Regions from separate parts of the Bacillus sp. GW823-FHT06B01 genome, predicted to be linked through region 2. Evidence: riboswitches for the same ligand, from Rfam matches in the RefSeq annotation. Region 2 holds a riboswitch; the other holds the start of a gene.

Region 1 (10,058 bases), on a different contig from region 2:
GTTGGTCCTGTAAATACTGCATATCGCCCCGCGATCTCTTGCATGTCTTGTAGTAATATTTCTACTTTCTCTACGTAATCATAATTCTCTAATAGACCATTTACTTTTCTTAGCATAACATCACAAACACCACAATTTTCCGTTTTAATAAAGAGCAGTACTAATTGTTGTCCTTCAATATATGTCGCTAATTCTTCTATCGTTTCAAATGTATTCATCTTATCCCTCTTAGCGTAATTTACGAAATACTTTATCCTGATACATACGAAAAGCTGAACTCTCTTTAATCTTTCTCTTTTCCATTACCTGCTGAAAACGCAGCGTTTTTGCCGTTAACTCTTCTTGTAATTTTTTTCTCTCTGCTTCATCATAACAGCACGCAATTAAGTCTTCTATTTTTAATATATCTTTTTGTAGTTCCATTTCTGCTGGAATCATACCCGCATTTTTTAAGATTTTATAACTCATTCTAAGTTCTGGAGGTACCATTGAAAGGTCTTCTAATTGTAGTGGTTTTCCTTTTCCCGGAATATGATCAAGGTCTCCATTCCGTATTGCTTGTCGAATTTTTTCTTCAGCAATGTTCAAAAAGACATCCACACCATTCGCTCCTTTACATATTTTTACTATTATTTTACATGATATTTTCTCATCTTGCTACGCTATTACAAATTGACTTCATACAATTTTTTCTCAAATTTAATTACAAGGAGCCTTTTCCTCCCTAATCAATATTTTATTTTCATGTGTAGTCTGTATTAGAGCCATTTCATATTGAGAAAATCTTTGCGAATCAAATAAAGCGTTTACACCAAATCTTACATTTGCTACGATTTAATCACCCCCAGCTCCCTTGTATAGACTTCGTGATGTCTGATCATTTTTATCCCGCTTTAATGGTCAGTAAGACCCCCACCTCAAAATTTAGCGAAAGCAAAGAAGTTAGGTGGGGGTGGGGCTCCCCATAAAAGTCCGATTGGTGAGGGCTGATAATCAGTGGGGGATGAAGCCCCCCACTGATTAAAGTTTCACTTTATCTAGACGTTTCATACGTCTAGCTTCACTTTGGTTTATTGGCGCATGCCTTTAAATATATCTTTTATTTTGAAAGGAGAAATGACTATGAGCTCCAAAAAATTCACACTGCTATTACTATCCCTACTACTCTTCTTACCTCTTTTTCTTACAAACTTTATTACTCCAAATGTTGCATTAGCAGATTCACCAAAGCAAGGTCAAAAAATTGTTGGGTATTTTCCTTCATGGGGCATTTACGGACGTAATTATCAAGTTGCAGACATTGATGCATCAAAGCTAACTCATTTAAACTATGCTTTCGCTGATATTTGCTGGAATGGAAAACATGGAAACCCTTCTACTCACCCCGATAATCCAAATAAACAAACGTGGAACTGTAAAGAGTCTGGTGTACCACTGCAAAATAAAGAGGTTCCTAATGGCACTCTCGTACTCGGTGAACCATGGGCTGATGTCACAAAATCTTATCCGGGATCAGGTACAACTTGGGAAGATTGTGATAAATACGCCCGTTGTGGAAATTTCGGAGAACTGAAACGATTAAAAGCTAAGTATCCTCACTTAAAAACAATTATTTCAGTTGGTGGCTGGACTTGGTCTAACCGCTTTTCTGATATGGCAGCTGATGAAAAAACAAGAAAAGTATTCGCTGAATCTACAGTAGCTTTTCTTCGTGAATATGGATTTGACGGCGTTGATTTAGATTGGGAATATCCGGGCGTTGAAACGATTCCTGGTGGTAGTTATCGTCCTGAAGATAAGCAAAACTTCACCCTACTCCTTCAAGATGTTCGAAATGCATTAACGAAAGCTACTGCAGAAGATGGGAAACAATATTTACTAACAATCGCATCAGGTGCAAGCCAACGTTATGCGGATCATACAGAGCTAAAGAAGATCTCTCAAATACTTGATTGGATTAATATTATGACATATGATTTCCACGGTGGATGGGAAGCTACTTCTAACCATAATGCAGCACTATACAAAGATCAAAATGACCCAGCAGCGGATACAAAATTTTATGTAGATGGTGCGATAGACATTTATACAAATGAAGGGGTTCCAGCGGATAAACTCGTATTAGGTGTACCTTTTTACGGACGTGGATGGAAAAGTTGCGGAAAAGAAAATAATGGGCAATACCAACCTTGTAAACCAGGTAGTGACGGAAAGCTCGCTTCTAAAGGTACTTGGGATGATTATTCTACCGGTGACACAGGTGTGTATGATTATGGTGATTTAGCAGCTAATTATGTTAATAAAAATGGTTTTGTTCGCCACTGGAACGATGTAGCGAAAGTACCTTATTTATATAATGCGACTACAGGCACGTTTATTAGCTATGATGACAACGAATCTATGAAATATAAAACAGACTATATAAAGACAAAGGGTCTAAGTGGCGCGATGTTTTGGGAACTAAGCGGGGATTGCCGTACAAGTCCAAAATATAGTTGCAGTGGACCAAAATTGCTTGATACGTTAGTAAAAGAATTACTTGGTGGACCTATTACTCAAAAAGATACTGAGCCCCCAACAAACGTAAAAAATATTGCTATTACAAATAAAAATTCAAACTCCGTTCAATTAAACTGGACTGCATCTATTGATAACGTAGGAGTTACAGAATATGAAATTACTGCCGGAGAAGAGAAATGGAGTACAACAACAAATAGCATTACAATCAAAAACTTAAAATCTAATACCGAATACACATTTTCAATAATAGCAAAAGATGCTGCCGGGAATAAATCACAGCCTACTTCTATCATTGTAAAAACAGATGATACTGATACAACACCCCCTGGTGGAAATGGTAATGCTACCTTTTCAGTCACTTCAAATTGGGGAAGTGGTTACAACTTCTCGATTGTAATTAAAAATAGTGGAACGACCCCAATTAAAAACTGGAAATTAGAATTTGATTATAACGGCAATTTAACACAAGTTTGGGATTCTAAAATTAGTAGTAAAATAAATAATCATTACGTAATTACGAATGCAGGATGGAATGGTGAAATCCCTCCTGGTGGATCCGTTACAATCGGAGGGGCAGGAACAGGCACTCCCGCCAAACTTGTAAATGCATCCATTAGCGAAAATTAAGCGTAACCTCCATTAATTATTTCACTAAAGTTTGAATTTAGGTTTGAGTGCTCTATCCTAAATTCAAACTTTTAATTTCATGAAAAATCACAAATTAACATTACAATAACCTATTATAATTATATCTAGTTTCTAATATGAAGTTCATGTGAAGTTCATCTGAATTTTACATGAATTTCCTTTAAGTTCTATTGTCTTCCTATACTAATCACATTATCCTTTACATATAGGAATTATTTTTATTCCACTTCAAACTATCTATATATATAAAGAAAGATAGTCGCCTGTTAGGGAAAGGCATCTAAATATAAACATAACATAAGAAAAAGCACGCTTATAAGCGCACCATAAGAGTGCTTCTTCATACAATTCTCATGTAAGAGTTCTCGAAAATCATGTTAATCACAAAGAAAAGGCATTAGCTTATACAAGCTAATGCCTTTTCTTTATTCATATCGTTCAGCATCCCATTCTTCTATATTCCATACTTTTGTTATCCATGCTTCATAGAAAGAAGGCTCATGTGAGACAAGTAAAACTGTTCCTTTATATTGTTGTAACGCTTCCTGCAAAGACTTCTTTGTTTCTATATCCAAATGATTAGTCGGTTCATCTAAAATTAAAACATTGCTTTTCGTTACGATAAGTTCACATAAACGTACTTTCGTTTGTTCCCCGCCGCTTAATAAACGAATAGGTTTTAATACATGTTCTTCTTTCAATCCACACTTTGCTAATGCTTGGCGTACTTCTTTCTTTGTCATATCTGGTCGTTCTGCCCAAACTTTTTCTAATGGTGTTGTTTCTGAAGCAAACTCTTCCTGCGCAAAATAAGCAGGATTTACTCGTTCTCCAACAGAAATTGAACCGCTTAACGGCTTTATTTGACCTAATAACGTTTTTAACATTGTCGTTTTTCCAATTCCATTATGACCAACAATCGCTATCTTTTCTCCTTTTTTCACTTGCAAATTCAATTCTGGACATAACGGAGAACTATATCCTATCCTTAGTTTTTCAGCCTGTAATATGCGACTCACTGGCTCCTCATAAACATTGAAATCAAAACGGGATCGAGGTACATGACTAACCTTTTCAACCCTTTGCATTTTCTCCAATACTTTCTCTCGACTTTTGGCCTGTTTCGCTTTTCGAATTTTATTTTTTTGAATAAATGTTTCTAACTGAGCAATTTCTTTTTGCTGTTTCGCATGCGCCGATTGTAATTGTTTCCTTTGCAATTGATAACTTTGCACAAATTTTTCATAATTTCCTACGTACCGCTTCACTTTCCGTTCTTCTAGATGATAAATAACATTCGTAATACTGTTCAAAAATACTTCGTCATGTGAAATGATCACATAAGCTTTTTCATACAGTCTCAAATACGATTGCAACCATTCTATATGGGCTGTATCTAAATAATTTGTTGGCTCATCTAGCAATAAAACATCAGCTTTTTCTAAAAGGAGCTTCCCAAGTAATAACTTTGTTCGCTGTCCTCCACTTAACTTTGAAACATCCTTTTTCAACCCTATTTCAAATAAACCTAAACCGATTGCTACTTCTTCAATTTCTGTATGAATTTGATAGAAATTAGAGCTTTCCAATATAGTTTGTAATTCTCCATACTTTACTAACAGTTTTTCTACTTCTCCTGCTCCATTCATTTCTTCAGCAATTTTTAACATTTCGCATTCAATCCTATACAAATTAGAAAATGCACTTTGTAAGTATCCTTCAATTGTTATCCCCTCTTGTAAATCCATATGTTGCTGTAAAAAGCCTATCTTCACATGTGGAAACCATTCAATGTTTCCGTCATCATGTATAAGTTCTCCTGTTAAAATCCTTAACAAGGTTGATTTTCCAATTCCATTTTTCCCAACTAACCCAACATGCTCGCCCTTTAATAGTCGAAAACACGCATTATATAAAATGGTTTTCTCACCATATGAATGACTTAAATTTTCTACTGTTAATATACTCATTTTTTTCTCTCCTCTACTTATGGGTTCATAAGCTAAATAGAGAGCACAGTAAAAATCCTTATTTAATTGTGCATATAAAAAATGGGTAAGGTGAATACACCTTACCCATTACATATTATCGTAAAAAAGGATTAAGGTTCTTTACCTGCTGTCTTCAATTTAGCTTAATCGTTAAAAATGGGCAGACTTCTCCCGTATCAAGCTAAAACCATTTGAAGAACAGTTGATAAAGTCATTTTATCCTTTCACTCCTTTAACATTTGTTATATTAAGAGTATAAACTACTCTGTTATATTCTATTCTCTATTTTTTCTTTTGTTCCTTCTCATTCTTTTCATGTTCTATAAAAAAAGCTCTTACCAGCAATTATATTTAAATCTGGTAAGAGCTTTTTCTATTTTTTCATATAAGGAGCTAATACTCTCAGAATTTCTTCCTTATCCTTCTTTAACTCAAGTGATGTTAACATATCCATCGTTCTTGGTCTAGGTAATTTCACTTGTACCTCTCCAACTATTGATGCTGGTCTTTGAGATAAAATAAATACGCGATCCGACAGTAAGATTGCCTCATCTAAGTCATGTGTAACCATAACAATTGTTTGCTTCTCTTGGTGCCAAGAGTTTAAAAGCCAACTATGTACTTCCATTTTTGTAAAGGCATCTAATTTTCCAAAAGGCTCATCAAGTAGCATAATTGGCTTTTCACATAAATATGTGCGCAGAAAGCTAATCCTTTGACGCATACCACCAGACAATTCATCTGGATAATGGTCTGCATATTCATCTAGTTCAAATTGCTTTAATGCTTCCATTCCTTCTGTTAGCCTTTGTTTTTTCGGTTTCCCTTCGATTTCCAATGGAAGAACTATATTTTGCAAAGCTGATCGCCACGGTAGTAATAAATCCTGCTGCGGCATATAACTTACAACATCTTGCTCTTGTACGTGCCTATCCTTATACGTTACATTCCCACTTGTTGGATTTTCAACATTTGCAATCATATTTAATAATGTGCTTTTCCCGCAACCACTCGGTCCTACAAAGGAAACGAACTCTCCCTCTCGTATAGAAGCACTAATATTTGCCAATACATTCTTTCCATCAAAAGCTTTTACGATCTCTTTTATTTGTAATCCACTCATTTTTCACTTGGAAGGAACTCATTTGTAAAGGCATCTTTCACATCAATTTTCTTCTTAATAACTTTGTTATCATATAAGAAATTCATGTAATTCGTCCAAACTTCTTCCTTCTGTACTCCCCACACTTTTGCATCATCTTGATACTTCGTACTTAACCATTTTTGACTTTCTTGTACTAATTCTTTATTCACATCTGGAACTGCTTTAATTAAAATATCAGCAGCTTCTTTCGGTTCTTTAATTGCAAAATTATAACCTTCTGTCGTTGCACTCATAAACTTTTTCACAAAGTCTTTATCTTGCTTCGTATGTTTTTCACTCGTAATAATAACAGGACTATAGAAATCAAGCGCTGGGTCTAAGTCTTTCACCATAATCGTATTTAACTCTTTTCCTTGGCGCTTCGCTTCAATTCCATCCCATCCGTAATATATCCATTCAAAGTCTGCATCACGACCGATTGATTTAAAGAAATCTGTTTGTCCTAAGATGATTTTTTCAACTTTATTAAAATCAGCTTGATGCTTCTCCATGATTGTCTTCAACGTCGCTTCTTCTGCTGGTCCTCCCCAGCCGCCGTAACGTTTACCTTCAAAATCTTTTGGTGACGTCATATTATCTTTTTTAAGTGATGCAAAAGCTGAAGTATTATGTTGGATGATTGCTCCTACAGATACAACAGGAATACCTTCCACACGAGCCAACGTTACATTTTCTTGTGCGCTTATTGCAAAGTCAGCTTTTCCGGAAGCTATCATTTGCTCCGCTGTCACATTATCACCTGGCTGAATAATCTCTACATCTAATCCTTGCTTTTTATAATAATCTTTCGTTTGCGCTACATATAGGCCAGTATGATTCGTATTCGGAAACCAATCTAATACTACTTTTACTTTTTGATCTTTACTTGCACTTTCTTCTTTCTTCGCCGGATTACATCCAGCTACACCTACTGCTAATAAGGCAGCCAACATAACTTTTAAACCTTTTTTCATTTTCTGCCGTCCTTTCTATATATCCATGGTGCTGTTATTCTTGCCATAAACTCCACGATAAAATACAGACATAATGTCACCATAACAATAATTGCTGCCACACCAAATACTCGGGCTGTTAAAAAGGATTTTGTAGCCCTTGTAAGCATAACTCCTAATCCTTCACTTGCACCGAGCCATTCCCCAATAATTGCTCCCATTACGCTATATGTAACTGCAATTTTTAAACCTGAGAAAAAGTATGGCAACACTGCTGGAAACTTTACTTTCTGGTAAACTTGCCATTTCGTTGCCTTCATCGTTTGCAACAACTTCAACATATTTTTATCTACCGTTTGAAAACCTTCTAAAATGCTAAGCGCAATCGGGAAGAAACAAACGAGTATTACTACCATTACTTTCGGTAGCATTCCATATCCAAACCAAATAATAAATAACGGTGCAAGTACAACGATTGGAATCGTTTGCGAAATAACAAGCAACGGATTTATTAAAATACGAAATAAAGGGATAACATCCATAATAATTGCAATACTTGTCCCAATTAAAATCGCAAAAAATAGTCCAATTAGAACCTCTTGTAACGTTTGCATCGTATTCGGTAATAGTAAATCTTTCATTCCAATTAATTCTTGAACAATGGCAGAAGGCTTCGGTAAAATCCACGGTTCAATTTTAAATAATGAAACAGATCCTTCCCATATCGCTATGAGAAGGATAAGCCAAATTGTTGTAATTGTTTTAGATTGCTTCTGGTTTTGCATATTCATCACGGTACTTCCAAACCTTTTCATCTATCGTTACACCAGTACTTGGACGATAATGGATTTTAATAGAAGTAATCACTTCTTCTGCTCCAGCATCCACACAAGCTTGTTGCGCACGTTTAATGATATCAAGAAGTACATCTAATTCTCCTTCCAGCGTTGTTTCCATTGCCCCTACTTCATAACGAACTCCCGATTGTTGTACAACTTCAATTGCTTTATCAACAACAGAATACACATCTTTGTTCTTCGCTTGTGGTACTACTGAAAATGAAATTGTAACTTGTTGTGACATAGTAAAATCCCCCTTATAAAATGAAATATTAAAACAAGAAAAGGCTTTCCTACTGCGTAGGAAAGCCTTGTATGCAAGTTATTATAGAATAACATATGCTACATCACTTTAAGTAACTCCCTACGCTGGCATTATCCAGATCAGGTTGAGGGTCGATGTTTGTTTACATCCTCTCAGCCAATTGGCTCCCCGGTCCTTAATTCGTTTTCATTGTAGCATGATTTATTTTATTGAACAAACAAAAGCACGTATAATCATTTCATTTAACTTTTGAATTCCCCTATTAACTCTTGTAACTCCTGTGAAAGCCAGCTTAAAGAACTAGCTAATTCAGCAATATCTTGTACAGACATTTCCTGCTCTTTCATACTTTCTTCAATATTATTACTACTATTTGCATACGTATTTGCAATAAGTGATAGTTCATTTACAACACGAACAATATTTTGGCTATTTTGCAATATATCACTTGAATTGCTAGAAACAACTCTAACTTGATTTGTAACAGATTGTGCTGATTTTGAAATTTTTTCAAAGAAAGCACCACTACTTTCAACAAGTTTTATTCCAGATTCTACTTCTTTTGAAGCTTTTTGCATTGAAACAACAGCTTCTTCCGTTTCAACTTGTGTTTCCCCTATTAATTTCGCTATATCTTTTGCTGATGCTTCCGTCTGCTCTGCTAATTTACGCACTTCATCAGCAACAACAGCAAATCCCTTTCCGGTTGCCTCAGCACGTGAAGCTTCAATAGAAGCATTTAAAGCTAGGGAATTAGTTTGATTTGAAATACCTGTAATTACATTTACAATATCACTAATTTCTTTTGATCTTGTTTCCAAAGAATGGATGATAGAAGATAAATCTTGTACTGCATTTTGTATTATGTTCATTTGATTAATCGCCTGCTCAATAACACCATTTCCTTTTACTGAATGATACTTTGTACCTTCAGACTCTTTCGCTATTTGTTCTGCAGCATTCGTTATCTCTTCCATCTTATCTTCCATTTCATATACAGCGCCTAAATACTGTGGTGCTGCAGTTTCTTGTAACCGAGCTCCAGCTCTTAACTCAACCATAGAACTTACGATTTCTTTAACTGCCATGCTATTCTCTTTCGTACTCACTGACAATTCTTGTGAAGATGAGGAAACCTGTTCTGCTGTCTGCTTCACTTTATCTATAATTCCTTTAAACTTCTCGATGGTATTATTAAAATACGCATTAATAATACCAATATCATCTGGTCTTTCCTCTAATTTAATACTTAAATCACCTTCACCGACTTTGCGCAATCCTTCACGTAAATCTCGCAATGGAGCAAGTGCGTTACGCACAATTAAGAATTGAATAAAAGTTGCAATTAAAACAGAAATACAAATAAACATTAAACCTTGTATAATGAACTTTTCTTTTGTACTAGGAACAATAGAAGCATCTACATCAGCTGCAACAAGTGCCACAATATTACCTTCTCCATCTTTAATTGGCTCTAATATCGTTACCCATGTTCCTAATGCGTCTTCATATACTTCTGTCATGTTTGCTTTTTTTGTGCTCATTACTTTATCATATGCTTTCATCCAAAGGTCTGGTTGTTTATAATATTCTCCCGGCCTTACTTCAACAACATTTGCTAAACCTGTAGATAAATCAATGATTTGTAGCTCACCTTTTTCATTTTTTTTCGCTCCAACAATATAGGTTTGTCCAACA
Region 2 (10,058 bases):
GTCACGTTCGATTTGAAGTGCTAGTTCTTTTACTTTTTCTTGTAATTGTTCTTCAGAAATTAAAGTATCTTTTATTTCAAGATTCATTGGAGTCCTCCTACAGTGTAAAACTTGTGAACATTTCGACTGTAAAGGAAAGAAGGGGAAAAGTCAAAGAAGATATAAGTTTTTTACAGAAATCCCCACAAAATAGTCAGATGATATGATATACTGATCATATCAAGAAAACGCTTCCAAAAAGGGTGATTATGATGAGAAAGAAAGATTATACAAGTGCAACATTTATAAAAGCATTACTTTTAACAATTGTTCTTGGTAGTTTGGCTTACATAATTGATGTACCAGCGATTCGAATTTCACTAATTGGAATGACTTTAGTATTAGGCGCAATTTCCCACGGTATGATGTCACAGCTACAAGAAGCTGGAGTGGATCATATGAAAGATCATATAGATAAGAAATGAGAAACCTTCACGTATAGAGAGTGAAGGTTTTTTGTTTCTTACAAAAATGTAAGGTAGTTGTAAGGCAAATCGATAGTTGCATAGTAGTGTTTTGGATAAACTATAAGTGTAAGGTAAAAGGCAAGCATATTTTAGGTAAATTAAGTTTTAGGCACTCTATATGTGAAAAAGGAGTAGGAGGGCATGGAGAAACGTTGGACGACCTTTTCTTTTTTAGCAACTAGCAACACCGTAATGCTAGCTGGCGAAATGGATTTTTTGCACTTGTTTGATCGAGAAGACGATCATTCTTCTTCTAAATTTACAATGAAATGGAATAAATGGAGCGAAAGTTGTAGGTTGGAAGAAGAGACCCCTAACGAAGAGCAAAAGATTATTTTGACAAACCCTATTAAAGCGTGGGTTGTTCAACGTCGTAAGTGTAACGTCAAAAATCACTTAAAGAAAACTGAGCCGAGACAATTAGTTATCGCTCCGGCCCGTTCTACTTCTAAATCACGCGAAAGTAACATGTAAATATTGAGACACACACCCGAAAAAACATCGCATATATTGCGATGTTTTTTTATTTTTCTACAATGAAATCTTTAAATGAAATATATTTCATCTGCATCTTATATTTATATCTCTTGTTTATTCTAGTGATACATCCGATGCGAGTTGATGTGAATAAAATATAAGGAGAGAATGAAGATGAAAAAGAGACTATTACCAATTTGTGCAATGGCACTTTTAACAGTAGGATATTCTTCAGTAGCGAGTGCGGATACTGGAACAGTAACAAAGGAAGAACAGGCGCAACTGCAGCAAGATAAAGCGAAAAAAGAAGCAGTGATTAAAGAACAGCAAAAAAGTGAAGAAGAGAAAAAGAGAATAGCGCAAGAGCAGTTGAAAAACGATAAGGCGAAAAAAGAAGCATTGATTAAGGAACAGCAAAAAAGTGAAGAAGAGAAAAAGAGAATAGCACAAGAACAGTTGAAAAATGATATGGCAAAAAAAGAAGCAGCACAAGTACAACAAAAAAATGGTGCGGTAAAAAAAGAAGTAGCGAAGCCAGCTGTACAAGGTGAAAAATTACCAAACACAGCATCTAATAATGTAGCAATGATGGCACTAAGCGCGTGTCTTGTAGGGATAGGGACATTATTTGGCTTGAAACGTCGCAATAAAGTTAAGGCGTAAATAAAATATTGTCCTATAAAGAATGGAATAATTTCATATATTAAAAATGGTAGGTTATTCCTACCATTTTTGGCATGGAGGGATGAAACATGAAGTTACTCAATTATATCGGTATCATATTGATGGCTATAGGACTATTTATGGGATCATATTATGCTATGGAATGGTATAAAGGAAAAAGCTCTGCTCAGCAACTAACGAAGGAAGAAATAAAGAGTCTTAACAATATACAACATGATCAACTTTTACATGAAACCCCCGTAACTTCTCAAGTGCCTTCTTCTCAAACAGAGCATAAAGAAGGAGAAAAGGTAGCGATGTTAAATATACCGAAAATAAAGAAGAAGTTTTCTGTATATTGGGGAGCGGATGATGCAACGCTGAAAAAAGGGGTTGGAATGTTCGTTAGTGATGTAACGACAACGCCATCTGGAGGGGGCCATACTGTACTAAGTGGGCACCGGGATACTGTCTTTACAGATTTAGGAGAGTTAAAAGAAAAAGACACTCTTGTTTTAGAGTATGATAATAAAACGTACACATATGAAATTCAAAAGACGTGGATTACCCATGCGGATGATCGCACTGTTATTATAAAAAAAGAAGAACCGATATTAACACTGACGACTTGCTATCCATTTGATTATATAGGGGATGCACCAGATAGATATATTATCGAGGCGAAGTTAACAGCTAGTTATTCAAAATGAAGTGATAGTTTCTGAAAACGGAAGGGGGATACACAAGTTATGTCAAAAAACATTTTAATTGTGGAAGATGAAGATATTTTGCGTGAAATTTTAAAAGATTATTTTTTGAGCGAGCAATATGTAGTGTTTGAAGCAAGAGATGGGAAAGAAGCTTTAGTTGTATTTGAGGAAGAAGAGGTTGATTTAGTTATTTTAGATATTATGTTGCCAGAACTTGATGGATGGTCTGTTTGCCGAAGAATTCGTAAAACATCTGAGGTTCCTATTATTATGCTGACGGCACGTGTAGATGAAGATGATACGTTACTTGGATTTGAACTTGGGGCGGATGACTATGTGACGAAGCCGTATAGCCCACCAATTTTATTAGCAAGAGCGAACCGATTATTAGAAAGTAGAAAAGCATCGAAGAAACCTTTAGAGAACGAAGATGATACTTTATCGATTCATGGCATCCACGTCCATTTTCCGTCACGTACTGTTACTGTTGATGAGGCAGATGTTAGTTTAACGCATACGGAGTTTGAAATATTAGTGTATTTCATGAAAAACCAAGGAATTGTACTAACAAGGGAACAATTAATTTCAAGAATTTGGGGATATGAATTTGCTGGTGATGATCGAACGGTTAATAGTCATATTCGTAATTTAAGAAATAAATTAGGAGAGAAAGCAAAGTGCATTACAACTGTAGTACGAACAGGTTATAAATTTGAGGGAAATGTATGAGAAAAGGGATTGTACTAAAATTATTTACCCTCACAACAGCATTATGCATGTTAATTTTAGCGACGATATTTATTGGACAAACGATATTTTTTAAACAATATTATGCGAATCGAAAAGTAGAAGATATTAAAGTGAATTTAAATTCTTTTGAGAAGAATTATTTGAATTATGCAGGAAGTGCAGAAGGAATTCAGAAGCTGGAGCAAGATTTTTTAAGAGAAAATAATACGTGGATTACAACGTTAGATCAGAATGGGAATTTAAAACATGCGGATGATTTTTATTTTGAAGTAACAATAAATCGTATGCAACAAAAGAGCTTTGGACAACAAATATTCAAGATTCCCTTAGGTAATCTCGTCAATATAGAGGAGATTGATAATAAATCATCAGAGCAGTTTTTAGGACAAGAAATTTATTTTTCTGGAGTGAGAAAAGAAGATAGTTTTATTCCATTCTCTTTTTCTTTATCTAAGCAGAATTTAAGCGGATCTAATAAACCGTTAGAAAAAGCATTTAATGAGAAAATGAGTAAATTATATGAGGAGAAAAAGAAAGCAGTCGGGGAACAAGTTGTTAAGGAGAAGAGGCCGGCCGTTCAGGAGCAAGTTGCCCAAGAACCAGATTTTTACATAGGAGGACGTGTTACAAAAGTACAGTTACCAGATGTAAACGGTCCTGTGAATCCAATTTATAAAAATAGCATATTTTTAGATAATATTAAGGTTTTTCAAACTGATTTATTATTAAAAGAAAGCAATAAAATACGATATACAACACAAACAATGGATTATGAAAAGAATGATATAAAATATAAATTATTAATTAAGCCAATAAAAGAAAAAGACGGATCAGTAGCATATATATATGCAATGGCTTCTTTACAGCCTGTAGATGAAGCAGTACAAATGGTGCAAGATTACTACATTTACATCATTGCATTTGTAGTCGTTCTCATTTTTCTAGCTTCGTTTTATTATTCAAAACAAATTGCAAAGCCGTTATTAAAAATAAATGATACCACGAAGAAAATAGCGCATTTAGATTTCACCGAAAAAATTCCGATTACTTCAAAAGATGAAATTGGTGATTTATCGAATAATATTAATGTACTATCTAATAAACTTCATTCGCATATTGGACAGCTAGAACAAGATATTGAAAAGGAAAGAAAGTTAGAAAATACGCGGAAAGAATTTATTTCTGGTGTGTCGCATGAATTGAAAACACCGCTGAGTATTATGAAAAGTTGTATTTCTATTTTAAAAGATGGAGTAGCTGAACATAAAAAAGAGTACTATTTTCAGGCGATGGAACGAGAAGTAGATAAAATGGATACTTTAATTTTGGATATGCTTGAGTTAGCTAAATTTGAGTCAGGTACATATAAAATGAAAAAGGATTTATTTTATATTGATTCAGTAATTGAAGATATATGTGAATACCTTTCTGTGGAGATAGAGAAAAAAGAACTTCGTGTGCATAAAAATATATGTTCAGTTGAAGTGATGGCAAATCAAAGTCGGATTGAACAAGTAATCGTGAACTTCATTACGAATGCCATACGTTATACACCAAATAAAGAGGATATTATTATTTCCACAATAGATGAGCAGGATCGTATAAAAGTGTGTATTGAAAATAAAGGTACTCACATTGAAGAAGAACAATTAGATAAAATTTGGGATCGTTTTTATCGTGTGGATGCAGCTCGTCAGCGTTCACAAGGTGGAACGGGTCTTGGGCTAGCTATTTCTAAAAATATTTTAGAACTACACGATGCTGAATATGGGGTGAAGAATACAGAAGACGGTGTATTATTTTACTTCTACTTACCAAAAAAAGCGTAGATGGTACATGCTACGCTTTTTTAATTTATTTTCATATTATCTTTACCTAATCTTTATTTTTAAGCGATATAATCTGGTTAGAAAATGAGGTTATGTAAGGAGTCGATGAACCGTGCATAGCAAGTGGCTAAGTATAATGGTATTTATTTTCTTTTGTGCATTTATTGTATTTTTAATTGATATTACGATATGAAAAAAGAGCGCTTATGAAGCGCTCTTTTTGTTTGAATTTATTTGATAAGCATTGATGCTTTTGAATAAACGTGGTGAAGTGATAAATAAAAAGATAAGTAAAACGGTACATAGAATATAGGAACCAATCATTGTGCTACCGTTAAATATTAAAGAATATAGAACTGCTGATTGGCCTTTCGGTGCATATTGTCCCCAGAAAATAATACCGGCAATAAAGTGACAGAAGTAGCGAGCAAAGCTACCAACAAATGTAGCAACAATAATGTAACCAATAACTTTCTTTCCTTCGTTTTGTTTTTGTGAAGGTTTGTCTTTACGGCTACTTAAATTGGATTGTTCTAAGCTATTTACATTGGATGTTAAAAGTGCTTTTTGAATTGGTCGATAGAATAAACCAGCAAATCCAATGAATGCGAAAGCAACGAAGTATTCAATTAGTACTTGAATTGGTGTGACGATAATGGCATCGCCTACGACAATTTGTAATAATCCCCAAATTAAGCCTCCTAAGAAAGCCATTTTGAAGCCCCAGCGATATGCGATAATAAAAATAGGAATCATAGCGAATGAGATGGAACCACCTGTTGCTGATATTTTGATTGAAAGTGGTAAAATGTCGATGACCAGGGCGAAGGCTGCAAGAATTGCAGATTCGATCATCGCTTGTAAATTGGTGTTACGCATGTTGTCTCCCCCTAAATCCAAGTTGTACAAAAAAGAATAGATATCATAGGAGGATACGAAATACGTAAATAAAAAAGAGGTATGTATTTCGGACGTTTGCACAATCCCTGCGTTAGCATTAACTAACAGGTTCGAAGGGTCGGAACGAAGTGTTCCCTCTCAGCGGCATGGCTCCCCCAGTGATAACGAGATTCTTTATTTGCTATTGTTTATTGTAAGCGAAATGGATGAGAATGGCAAACGAATACAGTATGACAATGATTGAAATAGAATTGTAGCGAAATATTAATAAATATGAAGCAAAAGGGTATAGTACAAGAGAAATAGAGTGTGCTATAATTTTTTTGAAAATAATTATCATTCTCTTCTGAGGGGGAAGGTTATGAGCTTAGTAGATATTAAAATCGGTGAGAAAGTGTTAGTAAAAAGCGTTCAGTCTTTAGATCATTTACTAAAGAGAAGATTGGCTGCTTTCGGTCTTTCTGAAGGAAGCGAACTTCGCATGAAGCAGAAAGCGATGTTCAAAGGTCCTTGTACATTGGAGTGTCGTGGACAGTTAATTAGTATTCGTCATTGTGACGCGAAAATGATAAAGGTGGAATTAGCGTGAATAAGGTAGCTTTGCTAGGGAATCCGAATACAGGGAAGACATCATTATTTAATGCACTTACTGGTTCTTATGAATACGTAGGAAACTGGAGCGGTGTAACAGTAGAAAAGAAGGTTGGTAAATTAAAAGATAAGCAAGGGACATTAATTGATTTACCAGGTGTTTATGATTTGAATCCAGTTTCGCGTGATGAAGGTGTCGTTACAAATTTTCTACTAACAGACGAATTTCATCATATGTTAAATATAGTGGATTCTTCGCAATTCGAGAGAAATATGCATTTAACGTTGCAATTACTTGAGTTTGGAAAGCCGGTTTCAATCGGATTAAATATGGTCGATGTGGCAAAGCAACGAGGCATTGTAATTAATGTAAAACGATTATCAGAGTTATTAGGTGTAACAGTCGTTCCTGTCGTTGCAAGAAGCGGAAAAGGTTGTGAAGAACTACTTGCGACTCTTAAAGAAAATGAAAAAAACGAGAAAAAGCCATTCGTAATTTCATATGGTGTACAGATGGATGAAGGAATTGGACAGGTAATTTCTCTTTTAGAGAAAGCGAATTACAAGCATCCAAGATGGTTAGCTCTTCAATTTTTAAGTAATAACGAAGTAGTAGAAAAAGAAATGAAAGCATTACCAATTTATAAGGAACTTGCAGCCATTCGATCTCGCTTAGAAGGAAAACTTGATTGTACGTTGGAGGAGCACATTTACAAAACTCGTGAAGCGTATATTGAAAAGTTAAAAACAAATGTTATGCGGCATGAGAAAGAAGGAAAAATTCCTTTTTCGGAAAAAATTGATAGATTAATTACACATAAAATTTTAGGACTTCCAATCTTTTTAGCAGTTATGTTTTTTATTTTTCAGGTTACGTTTACGTGGATTGGTACACCTTTATCCGATATGTTAGATGAGTTTTTTGGTGGCCAGCTTACGGATTGGGTGACGGCTGGACTTACAAGTATTGGAGCTTCTCATTTTATTCAAGCACTCGTTACAGAAGGTATTATTGCCGGTGTTGGTGCTGTATTAGTATTCGTTCCACAAATCTTTGCACTATTCTTTTTCATTTCATTATTAGAAGATTCAGGGTATATGGCGCGAATTGCAGTTGTTATGGATAGAATTATGGAGTTCTTCGGTTTAAACGGAAAAGCGTTCATTCCGATGATTATCGGTTTTGGATGTAATGTTCCAGGTATTATGGCAGCGAGAACGATTGAACAAGAAAAAGAACGTTTACTTACAGTTCTTGTAACACCGTTTATGTCTTGTTCGGCACGTTTACCTGTATATGCATTATTTGCGGGAGTATTCTTCCCTCAAAGTCAGGCAACTGTTGTGTTTTCTTTATATGTTGCAGGTATTGTTCTTGCGTTATTAGTTACAAAAATTATGTCTCTTACCATTTTAAAAGCGGAAAAATCTATTTTCGTTATTGAACTACCTCCTTACCGTGTACCACAAGCGAAAACGTTATGGTTAAGTACGTGGGAGAAAGGGAAAGGATTTGTTCGTAAAGCAGGTACATTTATCTTCGGTGGTTCTGTTGTCATTTGGTTATTAAACTACGCAGGTCCATCAGGATTTGGTGTTGACATGGGAGACAGTTACTTAGCGATGATTGGTGGATTTATCGCACCACTATTTGCACCACTTGGATTTGGAACGTGGCAAGCTGCGGCATCCCTTTTAACAGGATTTTTAGCAAAAGAAGTTGTCGTTTCTACAATGGCAATTATTTATGCGGTGAAAGAAGATGTGCTAGGAAATGTAATGGGAGCGCATTATACGGCGCTATCAGCATATGCATTTATGTTCTTTATTTTATTATATGTTCCGTGTTTAGCGACAGTAGCCGTTATTAAACGTGAAACAGGATCAGCGAAGTGGACGATTTTCTCTGTCGTATATCCACTCGTTGTTGCTTATGTATTAACGCTTATTATATACCAAGTTGGATCCTTACTCGGATTCTAGAAGGAGATGTATTAGGGTGATGGTCAATATTATAATTGGAGCTATCATTTTTGGTTATGCAGCATATACGTTAGTGAATTTTGTAAAGAGAAGTAAAAAGGGAAAATGCGCAGCATGTTCTTTAAATAAGTCATGTCAGTCGCAAACTTGTAGTCCGGATATGGAGCAAGTTGCTCATAAATAGAAAAAAGCTTTGCGAATTCGCAAAGCTTTTTTGTTTTACTTTTTAATTTTTACAAGTTGAGAAGCTTCTACGCCGTTGTAGCCAGGGAATTCTTTACTTGGGTCTTTATCGAATTTTAATACCCCAACAGATTTTTCATCACCTTTTATATTGCTGTAAGTTGCGTCATCAACAATTGCATACATATCTGTATATGCACGGCCACTTCCGATAATTGTATTGCCTTCGTATTTTAATTTTGCACCATCAAGTGTAGCATTTTCTACTTTTTCTTTAGCAAATAATACACCTTGCTCTGCTGTTATAGCTGGCAATTTATCAAGTGGTTTCGTGTCGTCTTTTTCATCAACTTTGCTAAGTAACTCTTTCTTCACCAGTTCTTCACCAGTTTTCTTATCCATAACAAGAACTTTTTTACCTTCTAATGTAGTCATTTTCATTTTATAGAAGTCTTTTTCTTTCACTTCTTTTTTGTTTTTATCTGTAATTTGTTGAACTTGTTCTTCTGATCCGTACAGTACAAAACCGTTTGCTTTCTCTCCTAATAAAGAACAACCTGATAATGCTCCAAGTGAAATTGCTGCCGCTAATCCGATTCCTACTAATTTTTTCATGATGATTTCTCCTTTTATATGTTTTATAGTCAATACATTTTTGTATTAGTTCCGAAATGATGAGAAGCTTGTTTGTTGCTTCTAGTATTAGTGTATAAGAAATATTGCAACGTAACTATCGAGTTAGCTTACAGTAACATTACACTTATGTAATTTAGTGAAAGTGCACAAAAGTAAGTTAATTTTAAAGAGAAATAATGAGGATATATTAGAAATACAATATTGTATCAAGAATGTCATATTATATTGGCTGTATTTTGGAAATAACATGTAAGGACATATTAGTTTTGTTATAATAAACACGTAGGCTGTAAAAATGAATATTCTTTACTGTTAAGGGAGATTTTTCAGTTTTCCAAGTAGTGAATTTGAAATATGAGGTAAGTCATAGGAGGAATTAGAATGTCTGTATTTAAACGATTACGAGATTTAACAATGTCGAATGTATATTCATTAATTGAAAAAGCGGAAGATCCAGTTAAGATGACGGATCAATATTTACGCGATATGCAAGCGGATGTACAAGAAGCTGAGAAAAGTGTAGCAGCTCAAATTGCACTTGAGAAGAAATTCAAAATATTATTTGAAGAGCAAGAAGCACTTGTGAAAAAACGTGAAGAGCAAGCTCATATGGCTGTTCAAGCAAGCAATCTTGACCTTGCGCGTCGTGCTCTTGAAGAAAAACAAAATGCAGAGCAAAAGATGAATGAATATAAAGCAAGCTATGAGCAAAATAAAGCTGCTGCTGATAATCTTCGCCTGAAGCTAGAAGAAATGCGTAAGCAATTAACAGAGCTGAAAAATAAACGTGAAACACTTGTAGCACGTGTAAATGCGGCGAAAGCACAAAA

The links. Region 2 has a riboswitch for thiamine pyrophosphate ahead of AC1Q8N_RS07275 (energy-coupled thiamine transporter ThiT). Riboswitches for the same ligand answer to the same signal wherever they lie in the genome.
Region 1: it holds a riboswitch for thiamine pyrophosphate, as region 2 does, so the genes downstream of both, AC1Q8N_RS25215 (MTH1187 family thiamine-binding protein) here and AC1Q8N_RS07275 (energy-coupled thiamine transporter ThiT) in region 2, are expected to answer to the same signal.

Annotation. Positions count from the first base shown of each region.
Region 1 is NZ_JBXAHR010000007.1:105,524-115,581, reverse strand. Features, by position in the region: gene AC1Q8N_RS25250 (thioredoxin family protein) at 1-218, opposite strand, end outside; gene AC1Q8N_RS25245 (DnaJ family domain-containing protein) at 229-600, opposite strand; gene AC1Q8N_RS25240 (glycosyl hydrolase family 18 protein) at 1,123-3,147, shown strand; gene AC1Q8N_RS25235 (ABC-F family ATP-binding cassette domain-containing protein) at 3,594-5,138, opposite strand; gene AC1Q8N_RS25230 (ABC transporter ATP-binding protein) at 5,533-6,282, opposite strand; gene AC1Q8N_RS25225 (ABC transporter substrate-binding protein) at 6,279-7,277, opposite strand; gene AC1Q8N_RS25220 (ABC transporter permease) at 7,274-8,047, opposite strand; gene AC1Q8N_RS25215 (MTH1187 family thiamine-binding protein) at 8,019-8,339, opposite strand; TPP riboswitch at 8,440-8,541, opposite strand; gene AC1Q8N_RS25210 (methyl-accepting chemotaxis protein) at 8,603-10,058, opposite strand, start outside.
Region 2 is NZ_JBXAHR010000002.1:69,818-79,875, forward strand. Features, by position in the region: gene hpt (hypoxanthine phosphoribosyltransferase) at 1-87, opposite strand, end outside; gene AC1Q8N_RS07245 (hypothetical protein) at 249-464, shown strand; gene AC1Q8N_RS07250 (hypothetical protein) at 648-980, shown strand; gene AC1Q8N_RS07255 (LPXTG cell wall anchor domain-containing protein) at 1,158-1,646, shown strand; gene srtD (class D sortase, LPxTATN-specific) at 1,736-2,356, shown strand; gene AC1Q8N_RS07265 (response regulator transcription factor) at 2,396-3,085, shown strand; gene AC1Q8N_RS07270 (sensor histidine kinase) at 3,082-4,935, shown strand; gene AC1Q8N_RS07275 (energy-coupled thiamine transporter ThiT) at 5,140-5,814, opposite strand; TPP riboswitch at 5,901-6,002, opposite strand; gene AC1Q8N_RS07280 (FeoA family protein) at 6,197-6,424, shown strand; gene feoB (ferrous iron transport protein B) at 6,421-8,409, shown strand; gene AC1Q8N_RS07290 (FeoB-associated Cys-rich membrane protein) at 8,426-8,593, shown strand; gene AC1Q8N_RS07295 (lipoprotein BA_5634 family protein) at 8,629-9,207, opposite strand; gene AC1Q8N_RS07300 (PspA/IM30 family protein) at 9,610-10,058, shown strand, end outside.